DNA from 4 places in the Thalassolituus sp. UBA2009 genome. Region 4 is predicted to be linked to each of the others. Evidence: predicted binding sites of a transcription regulator. Region 4 holds the regulator's gene; each other region holds the start of a gene.

Region 1 (2,206 bases), on a different contig from region 4:
GTGTACTTTTCACCACTGAACGATACTCCGCTGCCAGCATTAAGACTAAGTCCACGGGAAAACGGAAAGTGCAGCAACAAACCATGGCGGTAATAACTGTCTCTCACCACACGGGTACGGGTTCTGCCTTTCGAATCGGTATAGGTTTCGCTACGGCGCACGACATAATGAAAACAGTAGAGACTGTAATCAAAGCTGTGCAGATTACCGTCATAATGTCCCTGGTACAGATGCTGAATTTCGCGCAGATCATTGCCACGGATAAATTCCTTAAACTGCTGCCCCAGCTCTTTGGCTTTCTCCTGCCCTTTAAAAGGCAGCGCTTTAAGACCGTTATTAAACAGAATATCGCGCAGGCTGATGCGCTCTGATAACGGCCGGCGCCAGTGTTTACGGTCGTAAATACGCCACAGGACAAGGCCTCCGCTCACCAGCAGCAGTAAAGGTAACCCCATTTCATACGATGCAAAGCCGCCACCGGATAGAAGCATGGTCAGCAGCTCTAATCCCCCCCAGTATATCGCCCCCCAGAATGGGATAAGTATCACGATAAGGGTTATTCCGCTGGCCACCGCTATACGCTGTTGCTGTGTGTTAAAATAGCGGGATAAAAAGCCCGGTTTGCCTTTTTCTTCACGCCACAGCTGCCAGAAAACAACGGCCGTCACGGGCAACCAGTACTGACTGTAGAACAGTACAACATCCAGAAAATAATTGAGTGCATACGGCAGGCTCCGGGAAAAAACGCCGAATAACGCCAGCCCTCCCAACCCCATAAACAGCAAGCCGATAACCAGCCAGGGTTTATCTTTGTAATCCAGAGGGCCCGGATGATGCTCCAGTGAACGGATAATACCGACCAGATCATGCTGGCTGGTCGCAGCTTCAATTTTTTCCTTCAGGCGGGTGATATTCACACTCACCTGCTGGTTGTGCGTCATAAACGATCCTTAACGTTCCTATATAGCTCTGCCATTTTATCATTATTGAGAAGTAAGACAGTAAAATCGGGTTACAGTAATGAACGATATACGCCACATTACCCCTTCTAAAAACATGGTTTTATTAGCATTAACGAACTCTGTTCGGACTGGTAATCCGTAGCGGAATACGCTATCAGATACACGGGAGTGCGAATGGAGAGCGTTAATGTCGACACGGAAGATATGCCTGCTGTTTATCTGTTTGCTATCACACAGCGTCATCGCTGATGGCCGGGAATTCGCCCTGATTGCCAAAAGCACCAGCGATCAGAACTTTATTGAAGTCTGGCGTGGCTGTGAGGCTGCAGCACAAAAAAATAGCGATCATTGTGTATTGCTCGGCCCGGAGCAGGAAACCAGCGCCCGCATTCAGGCTAAAGCCATCGAAAGTGCAATCAATAGCCGGCGCTATAGCGCCATGGCAATATCGGTGACCAAATCGGATGTTATTGCGCAGGCCGTATCTCAGGCAATAATTCCGGTCATGACTTTTGATTCGCCATTCGCTGAGCGAGAACAAAATCTGAGCCTGAGCTATGTCGGCACCGACAACCAACAGTTCGGGCGCGATCTCGCCCGTCAGGCAAAAGCAATTTACCCCAATGGCGGTTCTGTATGTTTAATGACCGCGGAACACGATACCAATCTCGCTTTGCGGGTTCTGGGTATAAGACGCGAACTGAGCGGCAATCCGGCATTGATCGACGCTCAGCCGTTGCGTGGTGAGGGTGGCTGGTATGAGCCGGAACGTTGTCTTTGGGACAGCGGCGACAGCAACAAACGCGCATTAGCTGAAATACGTATCAGCCTGACTGAAATTAAACCCGATGTATTTCTGTCTGTTGGCAGCTGGCCTCTGATTGATCCCCAGGCATACCAGAACATCCTGCTGCCTTTTCAGGAAAACCTGAGAAAAAAGAAGCCACTGATCATTATCGGAGTTGGCAAGGTACTGCCCGAATACCACCAGCTGCGGCAGGAACAGCTGGTGCACTCATTGGTCAGCATCGACTTTTTCCGTATTGGTGAGCTGACCTATAAAAATATGCTCAACAGTATCAATAAAAAACCGCTGAAGGCGGTTATCTATACACCGAACACCATCATCCCGCCCGAGCCAGAACGTTCCAATTAAAATACTGTGCCAGGGCCTGTTAACACTAATTAGCCTGCAGCCAGACAATCAACTGCGCCCGCTCGTCTTCAGTCATGGCAGTGATATT
Region 2 (2,206 bases), on a different contig from region 4:
TTCGACTGGCCCTTTGCTGGTCGCCGGGTCGCCGATTTGTTCGGCAATCGCTACCGACACGCCCTGTTTTACCAAACGGGCGATATAGTTTTCGGCAGCATGGTATGGAATACCGGCCATCGGAATCGGCTCGCCGCCACTCTGGCCGCGGGCGGTTAAGGTAATGTCGAGCAGCTGTGCTGCACGTTTGGCGTCGCTGTAAAATAATTCGTAAAAATCGCCCATGCGATAAAACAGCAGAGTGTCGGAGAATTCGGCTTTGATGCGGAAATACTGTTGCATCATCGGCGTGTGCTGGGCAGTTGCCTGGCTCATCGGGCGAGTGTCCTTAAAAAACGGGCGTGTTAATGTAAACGGCAGATTGTAAGTGATTCCGCGAGGATACAGAAATGAGCCCTGAACTGAATGCTTCTGTTGCCGTACTGGCTGAAATTCTGCAGAGCCGTAATCTGCGGCTGGTCACCGCTGAGTCTTGTACCGGTGGCGGTATTGCCAGTGCGCTGACCGATCTGGCCGGCAGTTCGAACTGGTTTGAATGTGGTTTTGTAACCTATTCCAACGAAGCCAAAGTCCGCTACCTCGGCGTACCACCGGCGATTATTGAGCAGTTTGGTGCAGTCAGTGAAGAGACGGTGCGCGCCATGGTGGCCGGTGCCGTCAATAACAGTCTGGGTGATCTGGCCGTGGCGGTCAGTGGTGTGGCCGGACCCGGCGGAGGCTCGGACGAAAAGCCGGTGGGAACCGTCTGGTTTGCCTGGGGCAATGCCGAGCAGCAGATTACGGAATGCTGCCACTTTCCCGGTAACCGCGAACAGGTGCGCGCACTGGCGGTTGTGCACGGCATTCAGGGCTTATGCCGCTGGCTGTCCTGCTGACAAAAAAAGAAGGGTTGGCGCTGAGAATAAGCTGTGCTTAAATACTGGTTAAATTTACAGTGATTGGTCATAAGCAAGACAACAGACCGGTCAGACAGACTAACCAGATTAAACACAGACAGGACAGAGCGATGGATGCTAACAAACAGAAAGCACTTGATGCGGCACTGAGCCAGATTGAACGTCAGTTTGGTAAAGGCGCCATTATGAAGATGGGCGAGCAGCCGCGCGAAGCCATTCCTGCTATTTCCACAGGTTCTCTGGGGCTGGACATCGCTCTGGGCATTGGCGGTCTGCCACAGGGCCGGATCGTTGAAATCTACGGCCCGGAAAGCTCAGGTAAAACCACATTGTGTTTATCGGTGATGGCGCAGGCGCAGAAAATGGGCAAATCCGTTGCCATTATCGATGCCGAGCACGCTCTGGATCCACTGTATGCCGAGAAGCTGGGTATCGATCTCAACAACCTGCTGGTATCGCAGCCGGATACCGGTGAACAGGCACTGGAAATCTGTGACAGCCTGGTACGCTCCGGCGCAGTGGATGTCATCGTTGTCGACTCCGTTGCTGCACTGGTTCCTAAGGCTGAAATTGAAGGCGAAATGGGCGACAGCCATGTTGGTCTGCAAGCGCGTCTGATGTCTCAGGCTCTGCGTAAAATCACCGGTAACGTTAAAAACGCCAACTGTCTGGTGATCTTTATTAACCAGATCCGGATGAAAATCGGCGTTATGTTTGGCAGTCCGGAAACCACGACCGGTGGTAACGCGCTGAAGTTCTATTCTTCTGTACGTCTGGATATCCGCCGTATCGGTTCGGTTAAACAGGGCGACGAAGTTATTGGTAACGAAACCCGCGTTAAAGTGGTGAAAAATAAAGTATCGCCACCGTTCAAGCAGGCCGAGTTCCAGATCATGTACGGTCAGGGTATTTACCACATGGGTGAGGTGATCGACCTGGGCGTTAAATGTGGCCTGGTGGATAAATCCGGTGCCTGGTACAGCTATAAAGGCGACAAGATTGGGCAGGGTAAAGCTAATGCTGCACTGTTCCTGCAGGATCACCCTGAAATGGCTGCAGAAATTGAAGCCGGTATCCGCAGCCAGATGCTGACGGTAGCCGTAGCATCTGACATTACCAGTGAAGTGGATGAAGAAACCGAAGCCTGAGCTGACGCAGGCTGAATTACGCCGGGCGGCTGTTGATCTGCTGTCCCGGCGTGATTATTCCCGCCGCGAACTGACGCGTAAACTCTCCCCGAAAGCCGCTGACCCTGACGATATGGAAACGGTTCTTGATGACCTCGCCGAGCGTCACTGGCAATCCGATGA
Region 3 (2,206 bases), on a different contig from region 4:
GCGGTTTAAGCGAAGAATAAGGCAGGAATTAGCAATGAGTCTGATCAGTCTGCGCAGTGATGACAGCGGTAAGGTTGCCATTATCTCTTTCGATAACGGTGCCAACACTCACAATCTGCAGTTTGCCCGGGAGTTTGAGCAACACCTGCAGACGGTGGAAGATAATATCGATTTTAAAGCGCTGGTAATTACCTCATCCGATGAAAAAAGCTGGAGCCAGGGTCTGGATGTGCCCTGGCTGATGGGTTCCATTCAGGGTGGCCAGCATGATGATGTGAAAGAATTTATGCACACCATGGATCGTTGTCATGCGCGGCTGATGCAGCTTCCTGTGCCGGCGATTGCCGCCATTAACGGCCATACTTTTGGCAATGGCTGTGTGATTGCCTGTGCCTGTGATTTCCGCGTTATGCGCAGTGATCGTGGTTACTTCTGTTTTCCGGAAGTGGATATGAGCATTCCCTTTGTACCGGGTTTAATTGATGTGGTACTGAAGAGTCTGCCGGCGTATCGCTACAACGATATGTTGCTGACCGGCCGCCGGGTCGGCGCGGCGGAATTACTCGCCGATCATTTCCTTACCGCTATTTTTGAAGGTAAAGACGCAGTACTGGAAGGTGCGCTGACCTTTGCCCGCACCTTTAATAAAAAGCGCACTATTTTTGCCGAGCATAAAAAGCGCTTTCACAAGCCGGTACTGGATGCTTTGCGCGAGAAAAACCCGCCGTTTATTGATGCCATGAAACTGCTCTGAGCAGAGCGCTGAACCGCTGACGCGAACGCCTGGCCAGCCGCTCTCTGCGGCTGGTTTCTTCTGACAATTTCATCAGTTTAAATTCTGCCAAAAAAACAAGACCATCGTCTCATATTGTCATACTCCCTTCACAACCACAGGTCTAAGATAGTTCCTGCATGGAAGCTTATCTCCGTTGAGTGATCTCACGCCGCCACCGGAGAGCAATAAAAATAACTCTCCACTCTCTCTGTGAGGTCGGTATGAAAAAACCTTCTGTGCGCGCGCTGACCGCCGCATTATTGCTGTCAGGCACTGCGCTGGCAGTCCAGGCCGAAGACAAAGTCTGTCTGTATGAACATGCAGAATATCAGGGCGCCGAATGGTGTTATGGCGTTGGTGATAACAGCTGGATCGGCTCTTCCCGCAACGACAAAGTGTCGTCCATTAAACTGTACGGCAACAGCTATATCGAAATTTTCGAGCACAGCAATTACGGCGGTAAACACAGCCGGGTGATGGCCAATACCTACAAAATGGGCAATATGAATGACGGCATCAGCTCGTTTAAAGTGCGTAACCGTAACAGCAATGATTTTGCCTGTTTATTCGAGCATCCGGGCTTTCGCGGTACACCACACTGCTTGCAGGCCGGTGAAGGTGAATCCGATCTGAATAATGTATTACTGGGCCGTAACAAAGCCTCTTCGCTGCTGGTTGCCGGTAAAGCCAATGTCGAGATTTTTAATTACCCCGGCTTTAACTACAGCAAAGAAAACCGCATCCTGACGCGCAGCACGTCCAATCTGGAAGAACGTCCCGCCGGTTGGGTTGAAGATAATATCGACTCTTTTCGCGTGACTTCACGCGCACCTACCGCTCAGGAAGCTGCGATCGATATTACCGAAGCCGCCGGTTACCGCAGCCCTATCCGCGAAACCAATGCTCTGGCAGCCCACAACGCGTTTAACAGCACCGCGTATTTTGGCGGTCAGCTGATTCCCGGACCAAACCATCGTCGTGCGCTGATCGAACAGTTACAGCTGGGCGTGCGTTTCTTTGAACTGGATGTCAGTAAAGGTGGCAGCTACACCAAGGTCTGTCACTCGGTTGATTGCGGCACCACCTTTACCACCACGCTGCGCCGCATGCTGGGTGAAGTGGACAGCTGGCTGAAAGGGGCCGACGCCAATGACGTGGTGTTCTTCTACCTGCAGGACGATATCAACGGTGACAGCAGTGGCTATCAACAGCTGCAGAACGACGTCGCCTGGCTGGGCGATATCGTCTACACCGCCGGCAGTTGTCAGACCCTTCCCTACGACCTGACCTTCGAGCAAATCCGCCAACAGGGAAAACGGGTCTTTATTTATAAAGATGACGGCAGCACCGGCTGTGATATTGCCAAAAGTGTTGCTGTTAACTTTGAGCAAAACAAAGGCGTCAGTGGCCTGAACGTCTACGAAAATCACT
Region 4 (2,206 bases):
CCGGCACGCAGCGCCGTCTGCGACAACAGCATTAAGATGCCCGGTAATTCCGGTACCTTGCCATCCAGACGTGCCTGTACGGCATCCAGCTCACGTTCCAGATCTTCACAGAATGGCGTCAGGAAACGGGCAAATACCGCCTGAATCAGCGCCTTCTTAGAGCCAAAATGATAATTCACCGCCGCCAGATTCACTCCGGCCTTGGTGGTGATATTCCGCAATGAGGTCTCGGCAAAGCCACGCTCCGAAAACAACTCCTCTGCCGCATTCAGGATACTTTTTACCGTATCTTTCTGTGCCATAACCCTGCATCTGCCTTATCACGCTGTCGCGGCTTTATTGCCATCGCCGACAGTACAAAACAACTGTTTCAAACATACGTTTAAAACGAGATTTAGGCAACCCCATATACGGCCAAAGGCTAAAAGCCTCATTCCATTATCCGGGTCAGTACAACGGCGGTGAATACACCGTAATCCACAGACCGCTGATAACAGGGGTTTACACTGGATAAAATACTGTATACATTTACACCATACTGTATGGATCAACAGACTGGATAAGCATCATGATCAAGCTCACGGCACGACAACAGCAGGTTCTGGATTTCATCCGCTCCTCACTGGAAGAAACAGGATTTCCGCCCACCCGCGCCGAAATTGCTGCCGAGCTGGGCTTTAAATCGCCTAACGCCGCAGAGGAACACTTAAAGGCGCTGGCACGTAAAGGGGCGATTGAAATTATGCCCGGCGCTTCCCGCGGCCTGCGCATTGTTGAAGAGCAGAATCCGGGTCTGCCAATCGTTGGCCGTGTAGCCGCCGGTGAGCCCATCCTGGCTCAGGAACACATCGCCGAATACTGCGAGATTCCACCCAGCTTCTTCCGCCCTTCTGCAGACTTCCTGCTGGAAGTTCATGGCGACAGTATGAAGAACATCGGTATTCTCGACGGCGACTACATTGCCGTGCACAAAGCCGAAACCGCCCGTAATGGCGAAATCATCGTTGCCCGCGTCGATAACGAAGTAACGGTCAAGCGCTACGAGAAGAAGCGTAATCAGGTGATTCTGCACCCGGAAAATGACGACTTTAAGCCCATTGAAGTTGATCTGCGGGAAACGGAATTTGCCGTTGAAGGTTTATACGTCGGCGTTGTACGCCGCAGCTAACAGCAACTGTTCACAGGTTCGGGGTGATTGTTATGCGTCAGTTATTACTCGGAATGGAAGAAGCCGGCTTATCTCTCAGCAGCCAGCAACCAGGCAGAATGACCAGGGTCAGCACCAGTGCGCTGCGCGGCAGTCTGACCGAGGTCATCGTCAGTGAAGGCAGTGCCATTCAGCCCATGCATTTGCTGCCGATGCTGGCACAGTGCAATGCGCATAAGCGCTGGCTGATGTGGCTGAGCCCGCACCGTCCGATGAATAAAAGCTGGCTGGAAAGCATGGGCCTGCAGCATTCGCCGGTGATTCATCTCGACCTGTGCAATGACACCCAGCTGGCCCTGTGCAGCAAAGTTCTGGCGGCCGGCAACAGCCATATGATTGTTGAATGGCAGGGCGAGCTGAGCAACCACGAACGGCAGATTATTCGCCAGCAGGCCGACCAGAGCGGCAGCCATGTGGTGCTGATTCAGCGCCGCCCCTGAGGCGCAGAAAGCGACGAACACAAAAAAAGCCCTGATCTTGATCAGGGCTTTTTTTGTGCTTTCAGCACAGCTTCACACGTACGGACTGTAGGCAATTCACTACAGCACAGCACAGCTCAGTGCAGTCGTTGCTGATACTCAGGGGTGTCGAAGTCTTCGCGCTCAACTTCCATACCGGAAAGCTCGCCGACTTTACGTACACCGGCTTCCAGCATTACCCGCGCAACATCCATATGATGCGCCTGCAGGCTGGCCTTGGCATCTTCGGAAAAATGAATACACACCAGTGCATCGCTGTCCTGATCGTCGGCACGACGCAGGGCGATATCACCATTGGAAAGTTCTACGATTTCAAAAAAGCGCGCCATAACCGCCTCTCAAAACTGGGCGCGGGAGTGTATCACAGGATGTTTTCAATAGCTTGAACGACACACAGAACCGTTAGTAATAAAAAGTAAACGGTTCTGCATAAATATGCTCATCGAGGAGTCAGCTTTCCTGACGATTGGCGCGCTGGTCTTCAATCAGGCGGGTCAGATCCTGCAGCCAACCGGCAACC

Evidence for each region. The regulator LexA, encoded in region 4, represses DNA repair genes until DNA is damaged. The targets are predictions, from matches to a motif close to TACTGTNTANNTANACAGTA.
Region 1: B3P58_RS00090 (DUF3137 domain-containing protein) is a predicted target of LexA. The motif match lies at 985-1,004, and genes of this name have one in related genera.
Region 2: recA (recombinase RecA) is a predicted target of LexA. The motif match lies at 918-937, and genes of this name have one in related genera.
Region 3: B3P58_RS01140 (peptidase inhibitor family I36 protein) is a predicted target of LexA. The motif match lies at 813-832, and genes of this name have one in related genera.

Annotation. Positions count from the first base shown of each region.
Region 1 covers NZ_DDCJ01000001.1:18,216-20,421, reverse strand. The annotation lists gene B3P58_RS00090 (DUF3137 domain-containing protein) at 1-941, opposite strand, end outside; gene B3P58_RS00085 (substrate-binding domain-containing protein) at 1,150-2,118, shown strand; gene B3P58_RS00080 (urate hydroxylase PuuD) at 2,144-2,206, opposite strand, start outside.
Region 2 covers NZ_DDCJ01000007.1:11,813-14,018, reverse strand. The annotation lists gene mutS (DNA mismatch repair protein MutS) at 1-315, opposite strand, end outside; gene B3P58_RS00805 (CinA family protein) at 390-875, shown strand; gene recA (recombinase RecA) at 1,007-2,044, shown strand; gene recX (recombination regulator RecX) at 2,025-2,206, shown strand, end outside.
Region 3 covers NZ_DDCJ01000011.1:35,999-38,204, reverse strand. The annotation lists gene B3P58_RS01150 (SDR family oxidoreductase) at 1-20, shown strand, start outside; gene B3P58_RS01145 (enoyl-CoA hydratase/isomerase family protein) at 35-754, shown strand; gene B3P58_RS01140 (peptidase inhibitor family I36 protein) at 997-2,206, shown strand, end outside.
Region 4 covers NZ_DDCJ01000068.1:58,558-60,763, forward strand. The annotation lists gene B3P58_RS08555 (TetR/AcrR family transcriptional regulator) at 1-302, opposite strand, end outside; gene lexA (transcriptional repressor LexA) at 569-1,168, shown strand; gene B3P58_RS08565 (cell division inhibitor SulA) at 1,201-1,647, shown strand; gene B3P58_RS08570 (hypothetical protein) at 1,764-2,015, opposite strand; gene B3P58_RS08575 (DUF6586 family protein) at 2,137-2,206, opposite strand, start outside.